One region of the Rahnella sp. BCC 1045 genome, then DNA from elsewhere that is predicted to be linked to it. Evidence: predicted binding sites of a transcription regulator. Region 1 holds the regulator's gene; each other region holds the start of a gene.

What was found. The regulator PhoB, encoded in region 1, activates phosphate uptake and scavenging genes when phosphate is short. The targets are predictions, from matches to a motif close to CTGTCATAAAACTGNCNNAT.
Region 2: the regulator PhoB is predicted to act here: its motif matches at 4,339-4,358, upstream of phnC (phosphonate ABC transporter ATP-binding protein).
Region 3: the regulator PhoB is predicted to act here: its motif matches at 4,004-4,023, upstream of uvrB (excinuclease ABC subunit UvrB).
Region 4: the regulator PhoB is predicted to act here: its motif matches at 2,917-2,936, upstream of pitA (inorganic phosphate transporter PitA).

Annotation. Positions count from the first base shown of each region.
Region 1 covers NZ_JAFMOZ010000143.1:32,989-40,368, forward strand. Annotated here, with positions in the region: gene brnQ (branched-chain amino acid transport system II carrier protein) at 1-883, opposite strand, end outside; gene J1782_RS23345 (cobalamin-independent methionine synthase II family protein) at 1,330-2,433, opposite strand; gene phoR (phosphate regulon sensor histidine kinase PhoR) at 2,690-4,009, opposite strand; gene phoB (phosphate response regulator transcription factor PhoB) at 4,033-4,722, opposite strand; gene sbcD (exonuclease subunit SbcD) at 4,950-6,188, shown strand; gene sbcC (exonuclease subunit SbcC) at 6,185-7,380, shown strand, end outside.
Region 2 covers NZ_JAFMOZ010000118.1:58,093-65,472, forward strand. Annotated here, with positions in the region: gene J1782_RS09180 (cytochrome c) at 1-748, shown strand, start outside; gene J1782_RS09185 (hypothetical protein) at 978-1,634, shown strand; gene J1782_RS09190 (Yip1 family protein) at 1,834-2,424, shown strand; gene dld (D-lactate dehydrogenase) at 2,501-4,192, opposite strand; gene phnC (phosphonate ABC transporter ATP-binding protein) at 4,399-5,232, shown strand; gene phnD (phosphonate ABC transporter substrate-binding protein) at 5,347-6,279, shown strand; gene phnE (phosphonate ABC transporter, permease protein PhnE) at 6,349-7,212, shown strand; gene phnE (phosphonate ABC transporter, permease protein PhnE) at 7,212-7,380, shown strand, end outside.
Region 3 covers NZ_JAFMOZ010000118.1:33,441-40,820, forward strand. Annotated here, with positions in the region: gene bioF (8-amino-7-oxononanoate synthase) at 1-846, shown strand, start outside; gene bioC (malonyl-ACP O-methyltransferase BioC) at 830-1,621, shown strand; gene bioD (dethiobiotin synthase) at 1,749-2,438, shown strand; gene J1782_RS09075 (ABC transporter ATP-binding protein) at 2,448-3,158, opposite strand; gene uvrB (excinuclease ABC subunit UvrB) at 4,303-6,309, shown strand; gene J1782_RS09085 (VF530 family DNA-binding protein) at 6,362-6,730, shown strand; gene J1782_RS09090 (isochorismatase family protein) at 6,771-7,295, shown strand; gene yvcK (uridine diphosphate-N-acetylglucosamine-binding protein YvcK) at 7,361-7,380, opposite strand, start outside.
Region 4 covers NZ_JAFMOZ010000098.1:12,905-20,284, forward strand. Annotated here, with positions in the region: gene rsmJ (16S rRNA (guanine(1516)-N(2))-methyltransferase RsmJ) at 1-54, shown strand, start outside; gene uspA (universal stress protein UspA) at 117-557, opposite strand; gene uspB (universal stress protein UspB) at 895-1,230, shown strand; gene pitA (inorganic phosphate transporter PitA) at 1,340-2,845, opposite strand; gene J1782_RS04075 (NAD(P)/FAD-dependent oxidoreductase) at 3,167-4,375, shown strand; gene J1782_RS04080 (serine hydrolase) at 4,380-5,576, shown strand; gene J1782_RS04085 (FKBP-type peptidyl-prolyl cis-trans isomerase N-terminal domain-containing protein) at 5,797-6,804, shown strand; gene J1782_RS04090 (lysophospholipid acyltransferase family protein) at 6,888-7,380, opposite strand, start outside.

The DNA of each region.
Region 1 (7,380 bases):
CGGTAACCATACAGGCGATGAAAATCAGCGCACCGAGGAAGAAACTGCCCACGCTGCCAAAAGTATGTGCCACGTAAGCATGCAGGATCACTGCGCCGTTTGTTGCATTTGGCACCAGCGAGGCACTGTTTTCGCCCAGTTTGAACAGACTCAGATAGACCAGCATCAGGCCCAGACCGGCAATCAGCCCTGCCAGAACCGTATAACGGGTCAGCAGTTTGGCATCGGTCACGCCACGCGAACGTGCGGCGTTAACGATAACAATCCCGAAGACCAGCGCGCCCAGCGTATCCATCGTCAGATAGCCGTTAACAAAACCGCTGGAGAACGGCACCGTCTGGTAAGCGTCAACCGCAGGCATGGACTGACCGGCAGGCCATAGCAGTGCAGCGACACCCAGCGCGCCCAGCGCCACCATTTTCAGCGGTGCAAGGAAATGCCCGACGGTATCGAGCAGACGGCCCGGATACAGGGAGATACCAATCACCAGAGCGAAATAAATCACGCTGTAAATCAGCAGAGGCAGCGGGCCGTCACCGGTCATCGGTGCGATACCGACTTCAAAGGAAACCGTCGCCGTACGCGGTGTGGCAAACAGCGGGCCCACAGCCAGATAACAGACAGTCGCCAGAAGAATACCGGCACCACGACCAATAGGCGTACTCAGGGCGTCAACACCGCCACCGACGCGCGCAAGCGCAATCACGGTCATCACAGGAAGCCCTACCGCCGTGATCATAAACCCGGCAGCTGCCCACCAGACTTCATGACCGGCCTGCAAGCCTACCATCGGCGGGAAAATGATGTTTCCTGCCCCGACGAATAAGGCGAAGGTCATGAAACCCAGCGCCAGAATATCTTTATTTGTTAAACGAGTACTCATGATTGGTGTCGTGTTGCCTGTTCAAATGAATAAAGTGTCCGATGCTGTCGTCGTGCTACTCCGTCAGAAGGATGAATGGCGTTGTCATAGCCAGAGAACACCAATGTGAGGATCGGAGTGAGCTAAAAACGCCTGATGATATGCAGATGATTACGTTGTTATGCAGGGAGTATCGAGCGACAGCGGGGCTTAAGGTAAACGTTTATAGCGTAGAAAGGCAAGCCGTGATCGAAAAAGCAGAGTGTTCAACCAGATTAATACGACAAAGCAGTAACAATCACTAAATACCTTCCAAAACACGCAATATGATATGTATGATTTTTGAACGAACAAAGCACAAGATATGCTCCGATAAGATTAAAAATGCGTGAAATCACCATCCAAAGGTCATTTCACGCACAATATCCAGCATTTTTACGAGGGCAAAATTTAGCCGCTTTCCGGATTTACCAGACGCGGGCGGCGATATCCACCACCAGTTTAAGTTTTTCCCACTGCTGCGCTTCGGTCAGGCTATTGCCTTCTTCCGTAGACGCGAAGCCACACTGCGGGCTCAGGCAAATCTGGTTAATGTCCAGATATTCAGCCGCCTCTGCGATCCGTGCTTCCACGGTTTTCGCCAGCTCAAGTTCACCGGATTTGGTGGTGATCAGCCCCAGAACCGCCTGCTGATGACCTTTTTTGATGAAACGCAGTGGCTCAAAACCGCCTGAACGTTCATTGTCATATTCCAGGAAGAAGGCGTCGATATTCACACCGCCAAACAGAATCTCTGCCACCGGCTCATAGCCACCTTCAGAAATCCAGGTTGAACGGAAGTTACCGCGGCAAACATGCAGGCCAATCACCAGATCGTCAGGTTTACCGGCGATGGCTTTGTTGAGCACGTCAGCGTAAGTACGTGCTAACTCTTCCGGAGAGTCACCCCGTTCGCGGATTTGTTTCTTCTGATCTTCAGAACACAGGTATGCCCAGACGGTATCGTCGAGTTGCAGATAACGACAGCCGGCATCGTAAAAGGCTTTGATCGCGTCCCGGTAAACCTGTGCCAGATCGTCAAAATAGTCTTTCAGATCAGGATAAACGTCTTTGCTGATAGCATTTCGGCCACCGCGAAAATGCATCACGCTCGGGCTGGGAATAGTCATTTTCGGCACAGCCGTTCCGCTGATACTTTTCAGGAAACGGAAATCTTCCAGCATCGGGTGCGAACCAAAACCGAGTTTGCTCACCACTTTGATACTGCGCGCTTTCGTCTGTACGCCGTTGAACTGGATCCCCTGAACCGCATCATAACCTTCCACCCCTTCCAGGCCTTCGAAGAAGTCAAAGTGCCACCACGCACGGCGGAACTCGCCATCCGTCACAACCTGCAGACCGGCTTCACGCTGCAAATCCACCACACGGCGGATTTCAGTGTCTTCCACCGCGCGCAGCTGTACTGCATTAATCTCACCGGCCTGAAACTGTTTGCGGGCTTCTTTGATCGCGGCCGGGCGCAGGAAACTGCCAACGACGTCAGCGCGGAACGGAGGGGTAGTACGTTGCATGAAAACTCCTTAAGGCATCACGCCCCTGGCGGAATGCGAATGATTTACAAAGTAAATAATTACATTGCGTTATTTATAGACATCTGGATGTCTAAACGGCTTTAAGGCCATACTGTCATGCAGCCTCTTCACTCACAACAGAGGAATTTTCATGGGACGTGAAATAAATTCATGATCATCAGGCAGAATCACGCCATAAATAGAAATGAAAAAGCCTGCTATCGGCTGATAACAGACTTTACGTAAATTGCTGAAATTAAGGTTTTACGGTGACCGGGGAGTCTGAACCCTGAGGAACAATCAATTTTGGTGCCAGCGTGAACATAAACCGCGTGCCGACGCCGACTTCGCTGAGAACTTCGAGTTTCGAATTATGGTGGCTGAGCGCATGTTTTACGATGGCGAGCCCCAGTCCGCTGCCGCCGGTCTGGCGTGAGCGCGCCTTATCCACACGGTAAAAACGTTCGGTCAGACGCGGTAAGTGCTGCGGCGCAATGCCCGGCCCGTTGTCACTTATCTGAAACTGCGCGCCATGTTGAATTTGCTGCCAGCTGACTTCAATCCGCGTGCCCGGCGGGGTGTGATTCACGGCGTTATACACCAGATTCGACACCGCACTGCGCAGCTGATCTTCATTGCCAAAGACTTTCAGCTTTTCGTTTACGCGAAACACCACTTCATGTTTCCCGCCGCTTAACGTCTGCACTTCCCGCTCAAGCATGCTGAGCATCACCGGAATATCGACCTTCTCGTGCATATCGATATTGGCGGATGCTTCGATTTTCGACAGGGTCAGAAGCTGCTTCACCAGCCCGTCCATGCGCCTCGTCTGCTCCTGCATCGTATCCAGCGCTTTGGTGCGGAACGGCTCTTCCAGCTTGGCGTCTTCCATCATTTCCAGATACCCCTGCAACACAGTGAGCGGCGTGCGAAGTTCATGGCTGACGTTGGCAAAGAAGTTACGTCGCGCGCCTTCGAGCTGACGCATTTGCGTGACGTCACGCGCCACCATCAGAAGCTGCCCCTCGGAATACGGCATCACGCGAAACTCGACGTAATGTTCATTATTGAGTTGCAGATTCAGGGCACGGCTGAAGTCACGGGTCTGGATCCAGGTGCGGAATTCCGGATAACGCAGCAGGTTAAAAATATGCTGGCCGTTATCTTCCGGCCAGCGGAAACCAAGCAGATCCTGCGCCAGTCCGTTACACCAGAAGATATTGCCTTCTTCCGTCGCCAGAACCACCGCATCCGGCAGCGATTCGGCACCGCTGCGGAAACGTTTGATCAACTGACCTAATTCACGACGACGTCGCCGGTTGCGCATCTGCATCTGGTTCAGCCCGTAAAACAGCGGTTCCCAGCTCCAGCGCCCGTTCGGCGGGGTGATGCTGCGGTCAAGCCACAGCCAGTGAGAGAGTTTAAGCTGATTGTAATAATTCCAGCCCAGCGCCGCGACCAGCGACGCAAAGAGGAGCCAGCCGAAATGGCCGACGAAAATTCCGAGGATCAGGGCTGGCAGACAAAAGAGAAAAAATTCGCCGGCCAGACGTTTCCATGACAAACGTTCTAACACACAGGTTCTCCGCTGTGGGGGACTCAATAACGCGTTGAGAAACGATATCCGGTACCACGAACAGTCTGGATCATTCTGTCATGTCCACTGGTTTCCAGCGCTTTACGCAAACGACGAATATGCACGTCTACCGTGCGATCTTCCACATAAACGTTAGTGCCCCACACGTTATTGAGCAACTGTTCTCTGCTGTAAACGCGTTCGGAATGGGTCATAAAGAAGTGTAACAACTTAAATTCGGTCGGCCCCATATCGAGCGCCTGCTCGTTGGCCATCACCCGGTGAGACGACGGATCCAGACTGAGCCCCTGCATGTCGATCACTTCTTCGACCGCCATTGGCGAAATCCGGCGCATCACCGCTTTAATACGGGCAACCAGTTCTTTTGGTGAAAACGGTTTAGTGATGTAATCATCGGCACCGACTTCCAGGCCGCGCACCCGATCTTCTTCTTCACCGCGAGCGGTCAGCATCATCACCGGAATTTCGCGGGTCAGTGCTTCACGTTTAAGGTGCTTAATAAACTGAATACCGGAACCGCCGGGTAGCATCCAGTCGAGCAGGATCAGTTCTGGGTAAGGTTCCACTAACTGGCCAATCGCTGAATCAAAATCTTCAGCTTCTACTGCCTGATATCCATTCTGTTCCAGTACAAAACACACCATTTCACGGATTGGAGCTTCGTCTTCAACCACCAATATACGTCTAGCCATCGTAGGTCCTGCCAATAGGTTAGCGATCTTTTATTTGATTGCGGGCGCCATTATGCGTCAGTTTTGTGACAGATTTATGAATGAAAATGATGGTTCATTTAAGGCAAATATGACAGATAAATTCCCGCCATCCTGCTGAAATTGGTCTGATTTATCGGGGACAGGTTCCCCCGCCGACGTTTATACTTTGCACCATTGTCGTCATACAGGGTTCACACGGGAGTCTCATGCGCCTGATCCACACCTCCGACTGGCACCTCGGCCAGTACTTTTTTACCAAAAGCCGCGCCGCTGAACATCAGGCATTTTTGCGCTGGCTGACCGGTCAGGTGCAGCAGCATCAGGTGGACGCCGTCATTGTCGCCGGGGACATCTTTGATACCGGTTCGCCGCCCAGTTACGCCCGCGAGTTGTACAACCGCTTCGTGGTGGAATTACAACAAACCGGCTGTCAGCTGGTGGTGCTGGCCGGGAATCACGATTCCGTCGCCACCCTCAATGAATCCCGCGAACTGCTTTCGTGCCTGAATACGCGGGTGATTGCCACCGTCGGTGAAGACCTCTCTGAACAGATTTTAGTGTTAAACCAGCGTGACGGAAAACCGGGCGCGGTGCTTTGTGCTATCCCGTTTTTACGTCCGCGCGATTTGCTCGCCAGTCAGGCCGGACAATCCGGCAGCGACAAACAGCTCGCGTTGCAGGAAGCCATTGCGGCGCATTATGACGCGCTATATCAGGCCGCACTGGCGAAGCGTCAGAAACTTGGTATGCCGTTGCCCATTATCGCTACCGGCCATCTGACCACCGTCGGCGTCAGCACGTCTGACTCCGTGCGCGACATCTATATAGGCACGCTCGACGCCTTCCCGGCCCAGGCATTTCCGCCGGTAGATTACGTGGCGCTCGGGCATATTCACCGCGCCCAGTGCGTCGCAAAAACCGAACATATCCGTTACAGCGGCTCGCCGATTGCCCTGAGTTTTGACGAACTGAGCAAAGCCAAAAGTGTGTACTTACTCAATTTCGACGGCGCAACGCTTAACGCCATCGACACGCTGGAAATCCCGGTTTTCCAGCCCATGCAGATCATCAAAGGTTCGCTGGCTGAAATCGAAAAACAGCTGGCGCAGTTTGCAGGCGGCGATATGCAAAAGCCGGTCTGGCTGGATATCGAAGTCGCCACGCAGGATTATCTCAGCGATATCCAGCGGCGTATTCAGACGCTGACCGCAGATTTGCCGGTGGAAGTCGTTCTGCTGCGCCGCAGCAAAGAACAGCGCATCCACAGTATTGAGCAGCAGGAAAAGGAAACGCTGAGCGAGCTGAGCGTCAGTGACGTGTTTGAACGACGTCTGGCGCTGGAACCGGATCCTGATGAGCCGCGTCAGGCGCGGATGCGCACGCTGTTTGCGCAGGTCGTTGAACAGATCACCAGCGGTCAGAATGCGGAGGACGGCGCACAATGAAAATTCTCAGCCTGCGATTAAAAAACCTGAACTCGCTGGAAGGCGAATGGAAAATCGACTTCACCGCTGAGCCGTTTGCCAGTAACGGTTTATTTGCCATCACCGGCCCGACCGGCGCGGGGAAAACCACCCTGCTCGACGCCATTTGTCTGGCGCTTTATCACCAGACACCGCGTCTGAACGTCACGCCGAGTCAGAATGAACTGATGACCCGCCACACCGCCGAATCGCTGGCGGAAGTCGAGTTTGAGGTCAAAGGCATTGGCTACCGCGCGTTCTGGAGCCAGCGCCGGGCCAAAAACTCGCCGGACGGCAATTTACAGGCGCCGAAAGTGGAACTGGCACTGCTGGCCGATGGAAAAATTCTGGCCGACAAAGTGCGCGATAAACTTGATGCCATCGCCGAGCTGACCGGGCTGGATTTTGGCCGTTTCACCAAATCAATGATGCTTTCACAAGGCCAGTTCGCCGCGTTCCTGAATGCTGATGCCAACGACCGCGCGGAATTGCTGGAAGAACTCACCGGCACCGAAATCTACGGGCGGCTTTCTGAGCGCGTGTTTGAACAACATAAAGAAGCCAAAAATCAGCTCGACGGTTTGTATCAGCGTATGGCAGGTATCGAGTTGCTCAGCGAAGAGCAGCGTCAGGCGTTTGAAACGGAACTGGCCGCGCTGAACGCGCAGGAAATTATCCTCAGCCAGCAGGCGCTTCAGCGCCAGAAGGATCTGAACTGGTTGCAACAATGGCAGCAGGTACAGCAAAAATATCAGCAATCTCAGCAGCAGCTGACGGCGGCAGAGCAGGAAAACCTCGCCGCAGCGCCGCAGTTGCAACAACTCGCGCGCAGTGAACCGGCTGAAAAGCTGCGTCCGCTGCTCAGCGACCGGTTGCGCTGTGAGAAAGAAACACAGGAGTTACAGCAGGCGCTCACGCAACTGGTTCAGCAACAGCAGCAACAGGCCGCACAGATGACACCGCTGGCTTTGGCGCTGGAACAGGCGAAAACCGCTCGCCAGAAACAGGCCGGAGAGCAGCGCCAGCTACAGACGCTGATGGACGAAAAAGTTCTGCCGCTGGATAGCGAAATTGCCCGGTGGCACAAATCACTGACTGACACGCAGCAGGCCGTCAGTGAAGTACAGAAACAGGCCAGTGAGCATAACGCGACGCTGGCGAAAATCACCGAAGA
Region 2 (7,380 bases), on a different contig from region 1:
GGCCGATCCGGCACAGTCAGCAGAATGGAACCGCGGTGCGTATCTGGTGGAAGGGCTGGGGCACTGCACATCGTGTCATACGGCGAAAAATCCGCTGGGGGGCGATAACTTTGGGGTGCATTTGCAGGGCGGAGAACTTCAGGGCTGGTTTGCGCCGGAAATCACCGGGAATGTCCGTCAGGGGCTTGGCGACTGGAGCAACGATGAAATTGTTCAGTACCTGAAAACTGGCGCGAACGCCCGTACCGTGGCCTCCGGCCCGATGGCGGAAGCGGTGACAAATTCGCTGCAACACCTGTCGGACTCCGATCTTCATGCCATTGCGGTTTACCTGAAAAGCTTACCGGGCAGCAAAGATAACTCCGCACCTTTCGCAGCGAATGCCTCAATGGCTAATGGTAAGGAACTCTACGCTGATAACTGCGCCGCCTGCCATCAGAATTCCGGTGAAGGTGTGCGCAATATGGTGCCCGCGCTGAAAGGCAACAACGGCATTCAGGCCAGCCAGCCGACGAATATTCTGCATGTGCTGATGAACGGTGCGCAGGGTGCCGCGACGCTCAGCAATCCGACCAGCGCGGATATGCCGGAGTTTGGCTGGAAAATGACGGATCAGCAAATGGCCGATGTCAGTACTTACATCCGCAACGCGTGGGGAAATCAGGCGCCAGCGGTCAGTAAAGACGATGTGGCGAAGGCCAGAAAAACGCAGGACGGCGCGGCGGCATTGCATAACCCTGCACCGTAAAAAAAACCTGAGCGTATTATCAGGAGTCCCTGTAACGGAGCCGCGCAAGCGGCTCTTTTATTTGGTATTTATTCATTTTATCAATGCAATTCCCTAAGGCATAGATTCATAAATAATCACGCCCTGAACGAGAAAAAAATTGATTTGAGGTGTTTATTTATACAGTGCAGACTGCCCGCAGATTAAGGATGCCTGAACAAGAATTAGCTCAAGCGAGGGACAACACATCATGTTTCTGCTCAGGATGCCAGATTGCTGGCCAGCCAACCCGATGCTCTATCTTCCCGGTGCCCTGACGATGCCGGAAGACTTTAAGGGAGAATGGATTATGGAAGCGTTACTGCAAAGCCAGATTAACAGTATCGAAAAGCAGGGAATCAAAACCGGTGAGGAAATTGCAGGCCTCAATTTGCGGGTGGGAAAGGTTGAAAAGCAAGTTGTTCAGCTTACAGAGGTCGTTACGGACACCAATCTCCGTGTGGGAAAACTAGAACACCAGATGGTCACGCTCACCGATGCTGTGACAGATATCGGTGTTCGCGTGGGGAAAACGGAGGAAAGTATTGTTCGCATCGATAAACATCTGGTCAGGATCGACGAGCATCTGGTGCGAATTGACGATCATTTTGTTCTCATTGATAAGAAATTTGACCTGGCAGATGAACGCTTTGAGAAAGTCGACCAGCGCTTTGACAAAATGGATCTGCGTTTCGATAAAATGGATGCCCGATTTGATTCCCTGGAGTCGCAGCTGGCGGTTATTCAGTCGAATTACGTGACCAAGGATATTTTCCACATCTATATTACAAAACAGACCCATTGGATCATGGGCATGATGGTAGCACTGGCTGGTGTGGTGCTTACCGCTGCATGCTATATCCACTGACCTTCAGGGAAATTCCTTTCTCCGGCATCAACATCCTCTGCGACAGGGGGGTTGTGCCGCCAGCAAACCGCTTAATAACGGCTATAATATAAACAGGCTGCCACCTTCTTGTTGCCCTTGTGACCTTTATCAAACGGGCATTCCCGAAGGTTTATCATCGTACGCCGCTGGCGGCTTTCGGCGCACAAGGGGGTGTTTCATGGGTAATCATGTCTGGGGACTGTTATCTCATCCGGGTCCCGAATTGCAGCAAATCCAGCGTGAACGGGAAACCGTTTCACATGTTTATTCCCACCATGTTTTTCTGATGGCGCTGATTCCGGTTGTCTGTTCCTTTATCGGGACAACGCAGCTGGGCTGGAACTTCGGTGACGGCCAGAAGCTGATGGTTTCCATGTTCACCGCGTCCTACATCGCTGTAATCTTCTATGTTCTGATGCTCGCCGCTGTTGCTTTGATGGGGCGAATTATCTACTGGATGGCGCGTCGTTATGACAGCCGCCCGACACTCAACAGTTGTATTGTGTTTGCCGGTTACGTTGCCACGCCGATGTTCCTCAGCGGGATCGTTGCGCTTTATCCGATGGTCTGGTTATGCCTGTTTGTCGGGCTGATTGGCCTTTGCTACAGCGGATATCTGCTGTACCTCGGTATTCCAAACTTCCTCAACATTGACCACCGCGAGGGGTTCCTGTTCTCCAGTTCGACGCTGGCGATGGGGGTTCTGGTTCTTGAGTTGTTACTCGCACTGACCGTGCTGATGTGGGGTTATGGAACGAAATTGTTCTAACCAATGAGATGAGGTCGGAGTGACGTAGTATCCCTCCCCTGAAAAGGGGAGGGTTGGTCAGAAGCACTTCACCGCGTTATTCCTGCCAGTTTTTCAGCTTACTGGTTTTGCCGATCCCCGGGTTAAAACTGTTGGTCGGGTCGGCCTGCCGGTAAAATTCCTTCAGATGCGGTTTTGCAATATACAGATGTCCGACATTGTGTTCCGCCGGATATTCGGCACCTTTGGCATCCAGCAACTCGAGCATGCGGTGTTTCAGCGCCTTACTGTTCGCCCCTTTTTTGACAATGTAATCCTGATGGAAAACGTGGCACATAAAATGGCCGTAATAGAGTTTTGCCACCAACTGATTATCAATATCCTCCGGCAACGTTTCAAACCAGTCGCGATCGTTGCGGCGCAGTGCGATATCCAGCGCCAGAATGTCTTCCACTTCTTTCTCATGCACAGCGTGATAACGAACGGCGGCACCCGCCGCAGCGAAGCGGTGCAGAAACGCCTTTTTGCCTTCGTCGGCGGAACAGATAAAGAAATCACCCTGATTTTCGCTGAAGAAACGGGTCAGAAACGTTCTGGCTTCATCAATTCCGGGGCCGGACATTTTCAGCAATAAGTGATGCTCAAACCGGTCACGATATTGCTTCATGCGGGGCGGTAAATGATTCGGCAGCGCTTTACTCAGGCACTGCATTACGCGATCGCTGAAATGTTTCGGCAGGAAAGGCACCTTGCTGGCGTGTGCGTCAAACTTCCCTTTGGCGGTAAACATATCCGGCATTTTGTCTGTGCCGAGCTTGTCGATCATCAGGAACGTATCTTTACCGTACACTTCGGTGATATCGAAAATATCCCGGTGCATGTATTCGCCAGCCACCGGAAGATTCGCAAAATCTCTCAGGATCTGACGACGTAACTCAGTGAGAACCGCTGTGTCATTAGTGCCGATATAGAAAACCTGCTGCTGGGTTTCTGCCGGGAAAGTATCGAGACGGACGGCGAAAACCGCCAGCTTCCCGGCACAGCCCGAGGCTTCAAACAAACGGCGCTCATCGGCGTTAAAGCGTGATGGCGTATCGGCATCCACTTCGCGGACACGCGCCGCGTAATCATGGTCCGAAGCCAGCCGCTGATCGTGCAGAATATCAGCTTCGAGATAATCGCCTTTTTCCAGCCGTGTCAGAATCTCTTCCGGCGTCTCACCCAGATTGATCCCCAGATGGTTTATCAGCCGGAGTTCTCCCTGCGCATCAATCTGCGCATACAACGCCATTTCCGTATAAGCCGGACCACGTTTCACCAGTGAACCGCCGGAGTTGTTGCATATCCCGCCGACGACGGAGGCACCAATGCAGGATGAACCGATGACTGAATGCGGCTCGCGGTTATACGGCTTGAGAATTTTTTCGAGCTTATACAACGTGCTGCCGGGGAAACCGATCACCTGATGGCCGCCGTCGAGCAGCTGGATCTGATCGAGTTTCAGGGTGCTGAAAATGACGATGTCTCGGTCATAATCGTCGCCGCTCGGCGTCGAACCTTCGGTCAGCCCCGTATTGGCGGCCTGCATGATGACAATTTTGTCGGCCGCGATGCAGGCTTTAAGCAGTTGCCATTGTTGAAGCAATGTCTGCGGGAATACCACCGCCAGCGCCTTGCCGCCGCCGGAGCGAAACCCCTTGCGGTAGCGCTCGGTATTGCTGTCGCCGGTCAGGACATGGCGGCTTCCGGCGATTTCTTTCAGCGTGGTGATGAGTGACTGATTATCCATTTCATCTTCCTTTTTTTGACGTAGGCTCTGCAATCATAGACTTAAATGCCACATAACAGGCTACACTTCATTCAGGATAATTACCGATGGATTTCTCTTAAGTTGCTACATTTTTGTCATATGCTGTCCACTAAATCGTCATTGATGTGTCACAAAACTCGCGCTTAATGAACGCCAGATAACGAAAGCAACCGAGAGACAGCATCATGGCGCAAGCTCAACTTAAGCTGGCACAGGCTGAATATCCTCAGGCCGGGCAGCAACATCTGAACAAAGTGCTGGACGTGAAAGGCCTGGTGAAATCCTATAAATCAGGTCAGCGTGTTCTTAATGACATCAATTTCGATCTTCACGCCGGTGAATTTGTTGCGGTCATTGGCCGTTCCGGTGCGGGGAAATCGACTCTGCTGCACGTGCTTAACGGCACGATCCCGTTAACCGACGGCAGTGTGGTGTGTCATTACGAAAACGGTGAGCAGCAGGAACTGGCGGGTCTGACCGGCAAAGCGCTGCGTCGCTGGCGTTCGGGCTGCGGCATGATTTTTCAGGACTTTTGCCTGGTTCCGCGTCTGGACGTGTTAACCAACGTGTTGCTGGGGTGCCTGAGCCACACCTCCACGTTTAAATCCTTCTTTAATCAGTTCGATGACGAAGACCGCGCCCGCGCGATTTCCCTGCTGGAATGGTTGCACATGTTGCCGCATGCGCTGCAACGTGCTGAAAACCTCTCAGGGGGTCAGATGCAGCGTGTCGCTATTTGTCGCGCCCTGATGCAAAACCCGAAAATTTTACTGGCCGATGAACCGGTTGCCTCGCTGGATCCTAAAAATACCCTGCGCATCATGAATGCCCTGAAAAAGGTCAGCGAAGAGAACATCGCGGTGATGGTTAACCTGCATTCCGTAGAACTGGTAAAAGATTACTGCACCCGCGTGATCGGCATTGCGAAAGGGCAGATTATCTTTGATGGTCATCCGGATCAGTTAACCGACGGGATCTTGCAGCAGTTATATGGCGAAGAACACGACGTTAATTCCTGATGCTCACGCGTTGTAACGAATGTTTTAATAAATAAATTCCGTATTTTATTTCGGAAATAAATTTTAGCCGTACTTATTTTCACTTTCTCTCAATCTACACAAGGTCATCATTAAATGAAGAAGTTATTACGTCTGGCGGTCTTTGTTGCAGGTTCCCTTACCGCAATGCACAGCATGGCAGAAGATGCGCCTAAAGAATTGAATTTAGGTATCCTGGGTGGTCAGAACGCCACTCAGCAAATCGGCGATAATCAGTGTGTAAAAGATTTCTTCGATAAAGAATTAAATGTGGATACCAAACTGCGGAATTCATCCGATTACTCGGGTGTTATTCAGGGATTATTAGGCAAGAAAGTCGACATGGTATTAAGCATGTCGCCTTCTTCTTTCGCGTCTGTGTATATTAATAACCCGAAAGCGGTAGATCTGGTCGGTATCGTAATCGATGACACCGACAAATCGCGCGGTTATCACTCCGTTGTTGTCGTAAAAGCGGACAGCCCGTACCAGAAACTGTCTGACCTGAAAGGCAAATCATTTGGCTTTGCTGATCCGGATTCCACGTCCGGTTACCTCATTCCGAACCAGACTTTCAAGAAAGAGTTTGGCGGTACGACAGATAACAAATACAACAACTTCTTCTCCAGCGTGACCTTCTCCGGCGGCCACGAGCAGGATATCCTCGGCGTGCTGAACGGGCAGTTTGAAGGCGCGGTAACCTGGGCTTCCATGATTGGCGATCGCGAAACCGGCTATACCTCCGGCGCGTTCAACCGCATGATCCGCATGGACCATCCGGATCTGATGAAGAAAATCCGCATTATCTGGGAATCCCCGTTAATTCCTAACGGCCCGATTCTGGTTCGCAGCGATTTGCCACCGGCATTTAAAGCGAAACTGGTTTCAGCCATTAAGAAACTGGATAAAGACGATCACGCCTGCTTCGTGAAGGCCGTTGGCGGTAAACAACATATCGGCGAAACGTCTCTGGCTGAATATCAGCAGATTATTGATATGAAGCGTGAATTGACGAAGGGTGGCCGTTAATACCCTGACTTCCTCCCCTTTCACGGGGGAGGAATAAAAAAAATCTCCATGTAAACCGGAAATATTATTTTGAATAAAGACTTCAATCGTTATTACCAGAATATACGCGGTAAGCAAAAGCGCGAGGCGCTGATCTGGTCAGGGCTGATGCTGCTGTTATATTTATGGTCTGGCAATGTTTCCGAACTTAATCTGAAAACTATTATTGTTTCAGCTCCCAGCTTTTTTGATTATATCGGCCAGACAGTTCCGGTTCTGCACTGGTCATTATTATTCGCAGACGGACACACCGAAGGTTCTCTGGCTTACTGGGGATACCGTCTCAATATCCAGTTACCGCTGATTTGGGAAACTATTCAGCTGGCATTGTCTTCAACGATTTTGTCTACCGCGCTGGCCGTTGTACTGGCGTTTCTTGCCGCCAGCAATACAGATTCCCCAAAATGGGTGAAATTCAGTATCCGCACGTTTGTGGCTTTCCTGCGAACTATGCCTGAACTGGCCTGGGCCGTGATGTGCGTAATGGCCTTTGGCGTCGGGGCTATTCCGGGCTTTATCGCGCTGACCTTACACACCGTCGGCAGCCTGACAAAATTGTTCTACGAATCTATCGAAACCGCGTCGGACAAACCGGTGCGCGGCCTGAGAGCCTGCGGAGCAGGGCGCTTGCAGCGCATGCGTTTTGCCATGTGGCCACAGGTTAAACCTATCTTTTTGTCCTACAGCTTTATGCGTCTGGAAATTAACTTCCGCCAGTCGACCATCCTCGGCCTGGTGGGCGCGGGCGGGATTGGTCAGGAACTGATGACGTCCATCAAGCTTGACCGCTATGACCAGGTCAGCATGACGTTGCTGCTGATTATTCTGGTGGTTTCCGGGATGGATTATCTGTCGGGTAAATTACGCAAACGCGTGGTGGAGGGCACTTTCTGATGTTAACTGACGCGCTTGAACCTCATGTCATTGCTGGCCTGAAACAGCAGCACGCACATCTGTTTTCCGCGCAGCGTCGTTACCTGCGTTATCTGGCAATTCTGGCTGTCGTGATTGTGTTGTATTACATCTATTTCTTCAGCTATTTCGGTATTCCTTGGAGCGAAG
Region 3 (7,380 bases), on a different contig from region 1:
CTGCTGTTTATCTCCGGCTTTGCGGCAAATCAGGCCATTCTTGCCGCGCTGATGCAGGGCGACGATCGCGTGCTGGCGGATAAACTCAGTCACGCTTCTTTGCTGGAAGCCGCCGCCCATGCGCCTTCGCAGCTGCGGCGCTTTCATCACAATCAGCCGGATTCCCTGCAACGCTTGCTGAAAAAACCGGTGGACGGTGAAACGCTGGTGGTGACCGAAGGGGTATTCAGCATGGACGGCGACGGTGCACCTCTGGCGGAACTGCATCGTCTGGCGCAATCGCACGATAGCTGGCTGATGGTGGATGACGCGCACGGCGTGGGTGTCCTGGGTGAAGAAGGGCGCGGCAGTTGCTGGCAGCAGGGTGTGCGGCCTGAGCTTCTGGTGGTCACATTCGGTAAAGCTTTCGGGTGCAGTGGCGCGGCGGTGTTGTGTGATGATGCCACCGCGGATTATCTGGTGCAGTTCGCGCGTCATCTTATTTACAGCACGGCGATGCCTGCGGCGCAGGTTTGCGCGTTACAGGCCGCGCTGGCACGAGTCCGGCAGGACGACGGCCTGCGTGATAAACTGGCGGCCAATATTGCCCGTTTCCGCGCCGGGGCTTCCGGATTGCCTTACCGGCTGACCGCTTCACAAACGGCAATCCAGCCGGTGATCGTAGGCGAAAATCAGCCTGCTTTAGATCTGGCGGCGACATTGCGCGAACGCGGGTTGTGGGTCAGTGCTATCCGTCCGCCGACGGTGCCTCCGGGCAGCGCGCGGCTGCGTCTTACGCTGACGGCAGCACACAGGCCGGAAGATATCGATTTTTTGCTGGAGTCCCTTCATGGGTGCAGTCACTGAATTAGTGAATAAACAAGCGGTGGCCGACGCGTTCAGTCGCGCCGCCGTCAGTTATGAAAACGCCGCACAATTGCAGCGTGATGTGGGTGAAACGTTGCTTTCGCTGGCAGAACCTTATCTGAAAAATGCTGGAAAAACGGTTGTCGACGCCGGTTGCGGGACGGGCTATTTCAGCCGTTACTGGCGCGCTCAGGGGAAAAACGTGATTGCGCTGGATCTCTCTGAAGGCATGCTGAGCCGTGCCCGCGAGCTGGATTCCGCCGATGAATACGTGCCGGGGGATATCGAGCGTTTACCGTTTGCAGATAACTCGGTTGATATCTGTTTCAGCAATCTGGCAGTGCAGTGGTGTAACGCGCTGCCGCGTGCGCTGGAAGAAATGCATCGCGTCACCCGCAACGGCGGATTGGTGATTTTCTCCACGTTGGCCGAAGGTTCGCTCAATGAGCTGGCCGCGGCGTGGATGAAAGTCGATGGCCGCCGTCACGTGAATCAGTTCCTGACGCCCGACAAAATCGCCGAAGCCTGCGCACCGTATCGCCATGAAGTGACCTTCAGCGATCACGTCGCCGAATTCCCGGACGTGATGTCGCTGATGCGTTCGCTCAAAGGCATTGGCGCGACGCACATCAAAAATGGCCGCCTCGGCGGACTGGGCGGGCGCGAGCGTCTGCAATTGCTGGAAAAACATTACGTTCGCCGCGACGGCATTTTGCCGCTCAACTACCGGCTGGTCTACGGCATTTTGCAGGTGGAAGAACTTATCCCACGTTAACAAAGCTCCTCCCGGGTTTGAAACAGGCGCGGTCTGCTCCCTCCCCTGCGAAGGGGGGGGGAGCAAAATCCGATGTCATTGCGGGAAGGGAGCCAGAACCAACACCAGGCTTTTATTAAAATAAATCATGAAACAAAAATACTTTATTACCGGCACCGACACCGAAGTCGGAAAAACCGTTGCCACAACCGCATTTTTGCAGGCGGCAGCGCGCGCCGGACACCAAACCGCCGGATACAAACCGGTGGCATCAGGCAGTGAAATGACGGCAGAAGGGCCGCGCAACAGCGACGCGCTGGCGCTTCAGGCTTACAGCACCGTCGGACTGCGTTATGACGAAGTGAATCCGTGTACGTTTATCGAGCCGACGTCGCCGCATATCGTCAGCGAGCTGGAAAAGCGCCCGATTGATCCGCAGGTGTTATCCGCCGGATTGCGCCATCTCGAACCGCTGGCTGACTGGGTGGTGGTGGAAGGGGCGGGTGGCTGGTACACGCCGCTGACCGCAGATTACACGTTTGCGGACTGGGTGATTGCCGAGCAACTGCCGGTGGTGTTGGTGGTGGGAATGCGGCTGGGCTGCATCAATCACGCCGTGCTGACGGCGCAGGCCATCGCGCAAAGTGGGTTGCATCTTGCGGGCTGGATTGCCAATGATGTGCAGGAAACGGGGAAGCATCATCCGGCATACATGGAGACGCTCACGCGTATGTTGCCTGCGCCACTGCTGGGCGAGATCCCGTTCCTGATCGCCGGTCTGGACGTAAATCTGGGGCAATATCTGGATCTCGAACGTCTGCTTTCTTGTGGTGAATGAAGCGCGACGTCAGACCGTCAGATAATTTTTGATTAACGTCTCGTCAAGCTGTGCCAGCGTGCCTTGCGCTACGTTGCGCCCGCCGTCCACCAGACAAAACCGGTCAGCAACGCTGCGGATGAACGGCAATTTATGCCCGACCAGAAGCAGCGTCAGACCAAGGTCACGGTTCAGGCGGTGAATGATGTTACCCATATTCGCCGCCATTGATGCGCTGGTGTGTTCGGTCGGTTCGTCGAGGATCAGAAGTTCAGGCTCCTGAACCAGCGCGCGGCTGATCGCCAGTTGCTGCTGCTGGCTCTCATCGAGCTCTCCCGCTTTACGCATTCCCATTTCCTTAAGCGTCGGAAACAGGTCGTAGACCTCTTCAGGCACGCGACGCGTCTTATTCCGGCTGGCCATCATGGCAATTTGCAGGTTTTCATCGACACTCATCTGCGAAAAAATCTGCCGGCCCTGTGGCACATAACCGATACCGATTTGCGCACGGCTTTCCACTGGCAGATTTAACAAACTCTGAGGCTCTTCGTCGCGCGACTGCCAGGAGATCGCCCCGCTTTTCACCGGAAGATGGCCCATAATGCAGTTCACCAGCGTGGTTTTCCCCACGCCATTTCGGCCGATCAGACACGTACATTGACCGCGGTACAGTTCGAGATTGATATCCCACAGAATATGTTTTTGCCCATAATACTGATTAACTGATTTTACACTTAACATCAGACCTCCCTCCCGCACGGAGCATTCCGCTGAACTTCGCTTTGACCGCCACTGTCACATTTCTGACATTTATGTTCCGCTGTTAACGCCGTAACACAGAATTAAATCCCGTTGATTACCGGCCAACCTCTCAGCATCAATTACAGATAAACAGCCATTAACCAGTGATAAATGGGGTTAACCGCTTTTTCCTTGCACTAAAAATGACTTTGCTTAGCAAAAAACAGGGTAATCATCAGATTTCACTTTCAGGTGAAAAAAGCGGTTCCGGCTACAGGAAACGCTTCCTACAGTGACACTGCAACTCTCAGGCCAAGTTTGTAAAAGTGCCGGGGAAAAGAGAAGTTACAGGGGTGTTAACAGCGGGGCGCACGGCGATTTAGGATTATTCATTAGTGTTGCTCAGGTTTTAACAGAACCGGTCAGACGCGGGAAAAGGGCAACTGCACTTTGCCAGTGCCGCTCTCTCTGATTTTGGTGCAAACGTAAGGGGAGTAAGAAGCAAAAAAATCCTGATGAGATGCACTTTTGGATTTTGCAAGAAACATCCGACCAGAAATCTAGGCAAAATAGGCATAAATAAAGTCTGAAAAAAGGGAAAAAATAACTAAAAAAGATGCTGATCCCCCCTCCGGCGTCCGAAGTGCACTTTTTGCCAACTCCCGCAGCACGGGGCGTGCTGAGAGTTATCCACTATTCCTGTGGATAACCATGTGCATGAGAGTAAGAAAAGATGCTACAGACGAGTCGGGGCGCGGGTTGTGCTCACTTTGCCCGTATTCGCAGCTTTTTGATGATGTTGTTTATAATCAGTGAGTTAGTTAAAAGCAATATGCCCGTAATTCGTTCGTCATAGTTGTGTCAGAATTCGTCAACCTGTGGTCAGAAAGTTAACGGATGAAAAATTTTGGGGATAATTGTCACCTGATGGTGAGAATTCTTTTTCGTAATAACCTAAAAAAGTGCAGATGAAGCAACCTGTTAAATCACCGGTGATTTTTATCGATTGGAGGCTGGTTTTATATACAGTACTATAGGGCGGTAAAATCAAGGCTGGCAAAATTCGCGGAGTCTTTCATACTGTTTTTCCGTGAGCGCCTTTCGTACGGCCTTATGCGTTTTCATTTCAGCCAGGTAGCCCGTCATGAGTAAAGAGTTCAAACTGCATTCCGAATTTAAGCCATCAGGCGATCAGCCTGAGGCAATACGCCGTCTGGAAGAAGGGCTGGAGAACGGTCTGGCGCACCAGACGTTACTCGGCGTTACCGGTTCCGGTAAAACCTTCACCGTCGCGAACGTGATTGCTGACCTGAACCGGCCGACGATGGTTCTCGCGCCCAATAAAACCCTCGCGGCCCAGCTATATGGCGAAATGAAAGAGTTCTTCCCGGAGAACGCCGTCGAATATTTTGTTTCTTACTACGATTATTATCAGCCAGAAGCGTATGTCCCGAGTTCAGACACGTTTATCGAAAAAGATTCCTCGGTGAACGAACACATCGAGCAGATGCGACTTTCCGCGACCAAAGCGCTGCTTGAGCGCCGCGACGTCATCGTGGTGGCATCCGTTTCGGCGATCTACGGTCTGGGCGACCCGGATCTGTATCTGAAAATGATGCTCCATCTGACCAAAGGGATGATTATCGATCAGCGCGCGATCGTGCGCCGTCTGGCCGAGCTGCAATATGCCCGCAATGATCAGGTTTTCCAGCGCAGTACTTTCCGCGTCCGTGGCGAAGTGATCGACGTCTTCCCGGCGGAATCGGACGATCTGGCGCTGCGCATCGAGCTTTTCGATCAGGAAGTCGAGCGCCTTTCCCTTTTCGATCCGCTGACCGGTCAGGTGCAGCACGAAGTTCCGCGTTTCACAATTTACCCGAAAACGCACTACGTCACCCCGCGTGAACGTATTTTGCAGGCGATGGAAGAGATCAAAGTCGATCTGGCCGATCGCCGCAAGGTGTTGCTGGATAACAACAAACTGCTCGAAGAACAGCGTCTCAGCCAGCGTACGCAGTTTGATCTCGAAATGATGAATGAGCTGGGTTATTGCTCGGGTATCGAAAACTATTCGCGCTACCTTTCAGGGCGCGGGCCGGGCGAGCCGCCGCCGACACTGTTTGACTATCTGCCTGCCGACGGTTTGCTGATAGTCGATGAATCCCACGTCACCATTCCGCAAATCGGCGGGATGTACAAAGGTGACCGCTCGCGTAAAGAAACGCTGGTGGAATACGGTTTCCGCCTGCCATCGGCGCTGGATAACCGCCCGATGCGTTTTGAAGAATTTGAAGCACTGGCGCCGCAGACGATTTATGTTTCCGCCACGCCAGGCGCTTACGAGCTGGATAAATCCGGCGGCGATGTGGTGGATCAGGTGGTGCGTCCGACCGGCTTGCTGGATCCGATTATTGAAGTGCGCCCGGTGACCACGCAGGTTGACGATCTGCTGTCTGAAATCCGCAAACGCGTTGCCATCAATGAGCGTGTGCTGGTCACCACGCTGACCAAACGCATGGCCGAGGATTTGACCGAGTATCTGGAAGAACACGGCGAGAAGGTGCGTTACCTGCACTCTGATATCGATACTGTCGAGCGCGTGGAGATCATTCGCGATTTGCGTCTCGGTGAATTCGATGTGCTGGTGGGCATCAACTTGCTGAGGGAAGGGCTGGATATGCCGGAAGTTTCTCTGGTGGCAATCCTTGATGCCGACAAAGAGGGTTTCCTGCGTTCTGAACGTTCGCTTATCCAGACCATTGGTCGTGCGGCGCGTAACCTCAACGGTAAAGCCATTCTTTACGGCGACAGAATCACGAATTCAATGGCCAAAGCTATCGGTGAAACGGAGCGTCGTCGTGCGAAACAGGAAGCTTACAACCTGGAAAACGGCATTACGCCGATGGGCCTGAACAAGAAGATTTCCGATATCCTGCAACTGGGCCAGCCGAAGAACAAAAAGAACAAAGACAAGCGCGATGCCGAAGCGGCGCAAACCTACAAATCGCTTACGCCTAAAGCGCTGGAACAACGCATTAAAGAGCTGGAAAGCAAGATGTATGCGCACGCCCAGAATCTGGAATTCGAAGAAGCGGCCAATACACGTGACGAACTCCACGCCCTGCGTGAACAGTTTATTGCTCTTTCGTAAGGGAAAAATGATAAAGTGCGCGGCCTGAAAATTGATAAGGAAAAGCGAGCCAATGACTGATACACCACAAAATCCCGGTGCGGCGAAAGATCCGTTGCACGGTGTCACGCTGGAAAAACTGCTGACAACGCTGGTGGATAATTTTGGCTGGCCCGCACTGGCCTCGCAGGTCAATATCAACTGCTTCAAAAGCGATCCGAGCATCAAGTCCAGTCTGAAATTTCTGCGCCGCACGCCCTGGGCGCGTAAGGAAGTGGAAACGCTGTATCTGGATTTTATCGAAGGCCATTTGCGCCCTGATATGACGCGCAGCAAACGTCGCACGCCGCTCTCCGCTGAAAAGCCGCAAAAGCCTAAAGTCAGTACCGTGAAACCTGCCGCCGACAGCCCGTGGAATAATCATCCGCTGGTGAAAAAGTAAATCATTTGCATTTCATTGTGTTCATTTGAGGGAAAGAGTCGTGTCAGAGCAACATGTTCTTATTGTGGTGGATATGCAAAACGGCGTTTTCGCTTCCCCGCGTTATGACCGCAGCGGACGGGCTGAGCGTATTAATCAGCTGATTGACCGGGCAGGGCGCGTCATCTTCATTCAGCACGCTGAAGGTGAAATGACCGAAGGCAGCGAATTCTGGCAGGTTTTGCCTGAGCTACATCAGCCCGAAGGAGCGATTTCTGTCACCAAAACCGCCTGTGATTCTTTCTATCGCACCACGCTGGACGCGGTACTACAGGAACTGAACACGACCCGTTTTACGGTTTGTGGTTGTGCGACAGATTATTGTGTGGATACGACCATCAAAGTCGCCGCCAGCAAAGGTTATGCCGTGACCGTTGCGTCGGATGCGCATACAACCGGCGACCGTACGCATGTTACCGCGCAGCAACTGATTGGTCAGCATAACGAAGTGTGGCGTGAATTATCCGTGCCCGGCAATCCGGTCACAGTAAAAACCACCGCAGAAATTCTGGCTGACTGGCAGTAAATTCGGTTTCCCAAACGTCAAAAAGGCCGCTTTACGCGGCCTTTCGTATTTCTGCTAATGATAAATCAGAGCATCTTTTGCAGCG
Region 4 (7,380 bases), on a different contig from region 1:
CAGGCTGCGGTTGTCACGAAAAGCCACCGGTTTGATATTTATACGCCGCTGTAAATTCCCATAAAAAAAGAGGTGCCACTGGCACCTCTTTCTCATCAACGCGCAGACGTCGCGTCTTACGCTTCTTCTTCCTCGTCACGCAATGGCACGATCAGCATGTCGATATGGACGGTGTTGATCAGCTGGCGTGCGGAGGACATCAGCTTGCTCCAGAAATCCTGGTGGTGGCCGCACAGCACTAAATCCACGCCGTATTTGTTGATGGCATCGACCAGCACCTGGGCTAAATCACCGCTGCCGCTCAGGGTTTCTGAAATCGGGTAACCGGCGTTTTGCGAAAGCTCGTTCAGCGCGTGGTGCGTTTCTTCGGAAATACGTTTCTGCATGTCGCCCAGGTTCACGTCAATCAGGCCGGTGTAGAGGTCTGAATAGTTCACATCAACGTGGATCAGGGACACCTTGGCGTTATACGGACGCGCCATGGAAACCGCTTTCTCGACTAAAACTTTGCTCTCAGGTGAGAGGTCAACAGCAATCAATATGTGTTTGTAAGCCATAAGAAAACTCCTTCCATAAGTCAGTTAAAAGCTATATCAGCATCATGCGAATGTCATGACGTCAGTATAGCGCCAAAATGGTGAGACAAATCAAGCATACAGATCCCATTTCCTAATCTGACAATCTATAGATACAAATAATATGAACACTTACAGATTCGTTTCCTACACTCAATAATGCAGGCTTCTCCTGCTTTAGCATTCTTCTGTGATAAGAAAAGAGGGCGGGCGAACGTTGCCCGGGGGTGTGAAATCGCGGAAAGGCAGGGCGAAACGTCGGGTGTGCGGCAGATTTTGAGCGGCATTGCGCGGTGTCAGTTCGCCTTGAGGGGGAATCATGATCAGTCCCGTTGCGCTGTTTTGGGCTTTATGTTTTGTGTGTGTGGTGAATATGCTGCGTTATTACTCGTCTTTGCGCGCGTTGCTGGTGGTGCTGCGGGGCTGTGATCCGTTGCTGTATCAGTACGTGGACGGCGGGGGATTCTTTACTTCCCACGGCCAGCCCGGCAAGCAGATAAGACTGGTTCGCTATATTTATGCTCAGCGCTATGTTGAACATCACGACCCTGAGTTTATCCGCCGGTGTGAAAGAGTACGCGGCCAGTTTGTCCTGACGACATGTCTGGTTGGACTGATTCTTATCAGTATGATGGCCATGTTGATCTGGTACTGACACGTCTAAAATCGTTGCGAGGAAAGTGTGAAAAAGGGAATAAAAAAAGGCGACCGGTTCTGAGAACAAGGCCGCCTTTTTTACATCCGTGCCTGAGCACGCAGGTTTATCAGATAAGCTTCAGCGCAATCCAGTACAACACGCCGGAAAGAACAATCGACACGGGCAGGGTTAAAATCCACGCCATAGCGATGTTTTTCACGGTTTTAGACTGAACACCGCCGCCATCCACAATCATGGTACCTGCAACCGCAGAGGACAACACGTGCGTGGTGGAAACCGGCATACCGGTGTAACTGGCCACACCGATAGACACCGCTGCCGTCATCTGCGCAGACAGGCCCTGAGCGTAGGTCATGCCTTTCTTACCAATCTTCTCACCGATGGTGGTCGCAACGCGCTTCCAGCCAATCATGGTACCCAACGCCAGCGCCAGCGCGACCGCGATGATGATCCAAATCGGGGCATATTCGACAGTTTGCAGAATGTCGGTTTTCAGCTCGCCGAGGAAGCGTTTATCCGCCGCGGAAGTTTCCGGCAGTTTAGCGACTTTATCGGCAGTATCAGAAACACACATTAGCAGGCGGCGCATGTGGCTGCGTTCTTCCGGTGCCAGATCGCTGTAAGACTGAAGATTAGTCAGCAGTGTCTGCGCGCGGCCAATCGCATCAAGTGCGTGGCTGCTGTCGCAATGGAACACTTTTGTCTCATCGGCTGGTGCGATATTTACGTCCGGTGCAGGCACCAGAGGCGTCTGCGCCACAACGTGTGGCACCGCATCAACATGCTGCGAATAATACTGGCCGAGGTGCGTCACGGCGTCGCGGGTACGGGCAATGTCGTAACCGGTCGCGCTCATGTTCACCACGAAACCTGCCGGAGCCACGCCAATCAACACCAGCATGATCAGGCCGATACCTTTCTGACCATCGTTCGCACCGTGAGAGAAACTCACGCCGATTGCGGACAGAATAAGGCCAATACGGGTCCAGAATGGCGGCTTCTTCTTGCCGTCTTTCTTTTCACGTTCTGCTGGCGTCAGGTGGATACGGGCGTGTTTTTTATTCCCGCTCCAGTAGCGACGCAGCAGGAAAATCATGGTTCCCGCCATAATCATCCCGACCAGCGGTGAGACGATCAGTGAGGCGAAAATGCCAATCATTTTCGGGATGTTTAACGCATCAACCACTGACGTGTGGGTCATCAGCGCGTTAGTCAAACCCACGCCGATAATAGCGCCAATGAGGGTATGGGAGCTGGACGCCGGCAGACCAAAATACCAGGTGCCGAGGTTCCAGATGATCGCCGCCAGTAACATAGAGAACACCATGGCAAGGCCATGCGCGGAACCTACATTCAGCAACAAATCGGTTGGAAGTAAATGGACGATGGCATAGGCCACGCTCAAACCACCGAGCAGGACGCCAAAGAAGTTAAATACCCCTGCCATCACGACCGCTAATTGCGAACGCATTGCCCGGGTGTATATGACGGTTGCTACTGCGTTGGCCGTATCATGGAAACCGTTAATGGCTTCATAGAACAGAACAAACAGTAACGCGAGAATCAATAACGAACCGGTATGAATATCCAACCCGGCAAATAGATGCAGCATAATTGTTACGCCAGTTAGTGGTCATGAACGCCGCGCATTATCTGCGAGAACAGGGGGACGGGAAAAGGAAAATATGACATTTTTTTGACTAAAAACAGTTCAATATTTGGCTTTGTTTCAATTTATTTTTTATATATCAAAATCTTATTCCTCGTTTAGGCGCTGAAACATTTACTTACGACGTTCAGAAAACCACCTCTCTGGCTGGTTTAAGGGGCGTCTGTCCCTTACAATCCGCGTCGCAATGCGGCTAAAGCCCATTGGCACAGGGGGAAGCCCTGTCTAAAACGTAGCTGAAATTTCCGGTAAGAGAGGCCAAAAGTGGAACAGGTTGATGTGGTAGTCATTGGTGCGGGTGCGGCAGGCATGTTCTGTGCAGCGCAGGCCGGACAGGGTGGCTGCCGGGTTCTGCTGCTGGATAATGGCAAAAAAACCGGACGAAAAATTCTGATGTCGGGCGGCGGTCGCTGCAACTTCACCAATCTGTATGCCGAACCGGCTGCCTATCTTTCAGAAAACCCGCATTTCTGTAAATCCGCGCTGGCGCGTTACACCCAGTGGGATTTCATCGATCTGGTCAACCGCTACAACATCGCCTGGCACGAGAAAACGCTCGGCCAGCTTTTTTGCGATGATTCAGCGACACAAATTGTGGCGTTGCTGGATAAAGAATGTGAACGGGGGAATGTCGATGTGCGTCTGCGCAGCGAGATTTCAGACGTTCAGAAAACCGAAGATGGCTTTATTATCAAAGTGAATGGCTCAACTGTAAGTACTCACTCACTTGTGGTTGCCAGCGGCGGACTTTCCATGCCGGGGCTGGGCGCGTCGCCTTTCGGTTATCGTCTGGCCGAACAGTTTGGCCTGAAAGTGTTACCGACCCGCGCCGGTCTGGTGCCGTTTACGCTGCACAAGCCGCTGCTCGACCATTTGCAGACGCTTTCCGGCGTCTCCGTGCCCGCTGTGCTGACCGCGCAGGATGGCACGGTGTTCCGCGAAAGCATTCTGTTTACGCATCGCGGGATGTCCGGCCCGGCGGTTCTGCAACTTTCCAGCTTCTGGCAGCCTGGCGAGTTTGTGAGCGTTAACTTACTGCCTGATGTCGATCTGGCGGCGTTTCTCAATGCACAGCGGCAGGAACACCCGAACCAGAGCCTGAAAAATACGCTGGCGATGCAACTGCCTAAACGTCTGGTGGAATGTCTGCAAACGCTCGGGCAACTGCCGGACGTCACGCTGAAACAGCTGAACGTGCCGCAACAGGCCGAACTGGTTGAGCAATTGCAAAACTGGCAGGTTCAGCCGAACGGCACCGAAGGTTACCGCACGGCGGAAGTTACGCTAGGCGGCGTCGATACGCGCGAACTTTCCTCCAAAACCATGGCCGCGGCAAAAGTGCCGGGTCTGTATTTTATCGGCGAAGTCGTGGACGTCACCGGCTGGCTGGGCGGATACAATTTCCAGTGGGCGTGGAGCTCCGCCTGGGCGTGCGCGCAGGACCTGATTTCCCGACCGAAGGGCGCGAAATAGCCACATGACAGGGGGATTTCACCGTTTCTTCATTTTGTCCCCCCTGTTTCTGACATCCTGCGGGACGTTATCTGACATGCAGGTGAAAGAGCATCCCGATGCCGTGCGGGCGCTGGCCTGTTCGGGCGATCTCGATGAGATGGTTAATGGCGTTGTCCGCCAGTATCAGAAAAAAGAGAAAGCGGCGGGCCTTGCGATAGGCATTATCAGAAACAACGGCGAGGCCAGAACCTGGGGCTACGGCTACACTAATTCCACCCACAGCTACAGAATCGACGGGGAAACCCTGTTCGCGCTGGGTTCTGTGAGTAAAGGCGTGACCGGCGAAGTGGTGGCCGGGCTGGTCAATAAAGGCCAGTTGCGCTGGGACGATAAACTTTCCGATTTGCTGCCGAAAAATATCCCGCTGAGCGAGGATGCGAAAAACATCACGCTGTTGCAGCTGGCGACACACACGTCCGGTCTGCCGCGACAAAACATGAATAAAGACATGCTGGAGAGTTTTCTCCGCTATCTCTACACCGGCGACAATTTCTATCACGAGCTGGACAGCGATTCCGTCGTCAACGATCTGTCAGGGTTTACAAAGCCGGAGAAGCGCGAGCCGCAGTATTCCAATTTAGGCTACGCGCTGTTGGGGTATATTCTCAAACTGAAAACCGGCGAAGACATCCAGCAACTGTCTTATGATTTTATTTTCCGCTCGCTGAAGATGGATAACACCAGTTTTTATGCGACGCGCCTGAAAGACTATCCTTACCGCGCCATCGGGCATGCGGGCGATCAGCCGAAATTTATCCCGCGCGGCGAAGTGGTGCCTGACTGGCATTTCTCCAATAACATGGTGGCCGCCGCCAGCCTGTACAGCAATGTGGACGACCTGCTTAAGTACCTGCGTGCTCACATAGATGGCTCAAAAAATGGTGATCTCAACATGGCGATCAGCGACACGGAAAAAGTATATTTCCAGCGAGCTATCGAGGCGGCGAATATCGCGTGGGTGACGGATCACATCAGCCATCAAACGATTACGTATCAGGTCGGCTATATCGGCGGCTATTCCAGTTATATTGGTTTTGATAAAAAACATCAGAATGCCGTGGTGGTATTACAAAACACCTTTAACTGGAGCAATTATATTGGTCATGATCTTTTGCTGAGAATGGCGATGGCCGATGATTATCGCGGGAAGTGCCATTGATATTGTTTTCGTGAATGTGTGCGTGCTGAATAATCTGACTGATTTATGTAAATAAAAATTTTTACATATTAGAATTCAGAAGGGGGGATTGTTTCATAACAGTTTTATAGTTTCTTTCCGACAGTCTTGCGCCGAATCAGATATTTCTTTTCCGAAAATAATATAACCTGCCTGAAAATTATCATGCCCTGCGGGGACTCTCTTTTCGCAAAGGACTGTTATGTTCTCCCTGACTCGTAAAAAAAACGCCTGCCTTGCCGGCTTACTGATGTTGTCCGGCGCAGCCGTTGCCGCTGATCCCGCGCCGGTTGTCACTACGGAACCTGCCGTAACGGCGGCACCTGAAAAACCGGCTGCTGTTGCTGCCGCCGAAGCTGCTCCGGCAGCGCCTGAGAAACCGGCACCTTTTGTTGCCACTGAACCTGCTCCGGTAGCATCTGAAAAACCGGCACCTGTTATTGCCACTGAACCTGTTCCGGTAGCATCTGAAAAATCCGCCCCCGCTGTTACCGAAATTCCGGCTCCGCTGACCGTTTTACCGACATCGGCAGCCACCGTTCCTGCGGCGAAAGAAGAACCGAAAGCGCCGGTAAAACCAGTGTTCAGCCTCGACAGCGAAGAGCAGAAACGGGCTTACGCCAGCGGTGTCGCGATGGCGCGTTACATTGAAGAACAGATTGAGCAGCAGAAAGCGCTGCACATCACCATGAGCAAAGACATCATGCTGGCCGGGATCGCAGACACCTTTAATAATCAGGTGAAAATGAGCGATCAGGACATTCACACGACGCTAACGGCGTTTGATGAACAGGTCAAAGTCCTGACGAAAGCAGAAATGGATAAAAAGAGTGCCGCGGATAAAGCCTTCCTCGCTGATTTCGCCAAACAAGATGGCGTGAAAAAGACCAAACAAGGTTTGCTGTACTTGGTTAAAAACAAAGGCGAGGGCAACGTACTCAAAGATACCGATACGGTTGAAGTTGGCTATCAGGGCAAACTGGTGGATGGCACCATTGTAGACGGCCCGCAGGTTGAGAATGCCAATCAAGTCTTCCGCGTGGCGAATATGCCGCCGGTTCTGCGCGACAGCGTAAAACTGATTCGCAAAGGCGGTGAGATTCAGGTGGTCATTCCGCCTGTTGCCGTTGAAAACGCCAGTGACGCAAATCGGCCGGACGTAGTGGTGATCTACACCATTACCGTGGTGGATGTGAATAAAGCACAGTAATCCGGATGAATAAGAAAGGGCGCCCTTGTTTATACAGAGGGTGCCCTTTTTTTTGTGTCAGAATTTTGTTTCATAACAAGGGATTAGCCCTGGTGCACCGCAATATAGCGTTCAAACTTAGACGGTTTCAGCTGACTGAGATCCACCAGAACCAGCCCGTCGATGCAGTGGTTGAATTCCGGGTCGCTGCCGAAATCAATAAACTGCACGCCGCCGGTTTCGCAAAGTTCTGAATACTGCTTATACAGCGCCGGAATACTGCAACCGAGGTTTGCCAGCAGACGTTTCAGACGCTGCAAATCTTCCTGATAGTCATCACCGCAAAACTGTGCGAGCACGTCGGGCAAAGATGCCGGATAAGGGCGGCGTGACGTCGCCAGCGGCAGGGCGGGCGCGAAATACAGGCGATAAAAGGTGACCAGTAAATCGCGTGCGGCCAGCGGTAAGCCGCCGGAAATCGACACCGGGCCAAACAGGTAACGCGTTTGCGGATATTTCGCCAGATACGCGCCGATGCCGAGCCACAAATAATCCAGCCCGCGTTTGCCCCAGTACGCTGGCTGAATAAAGCTGCGT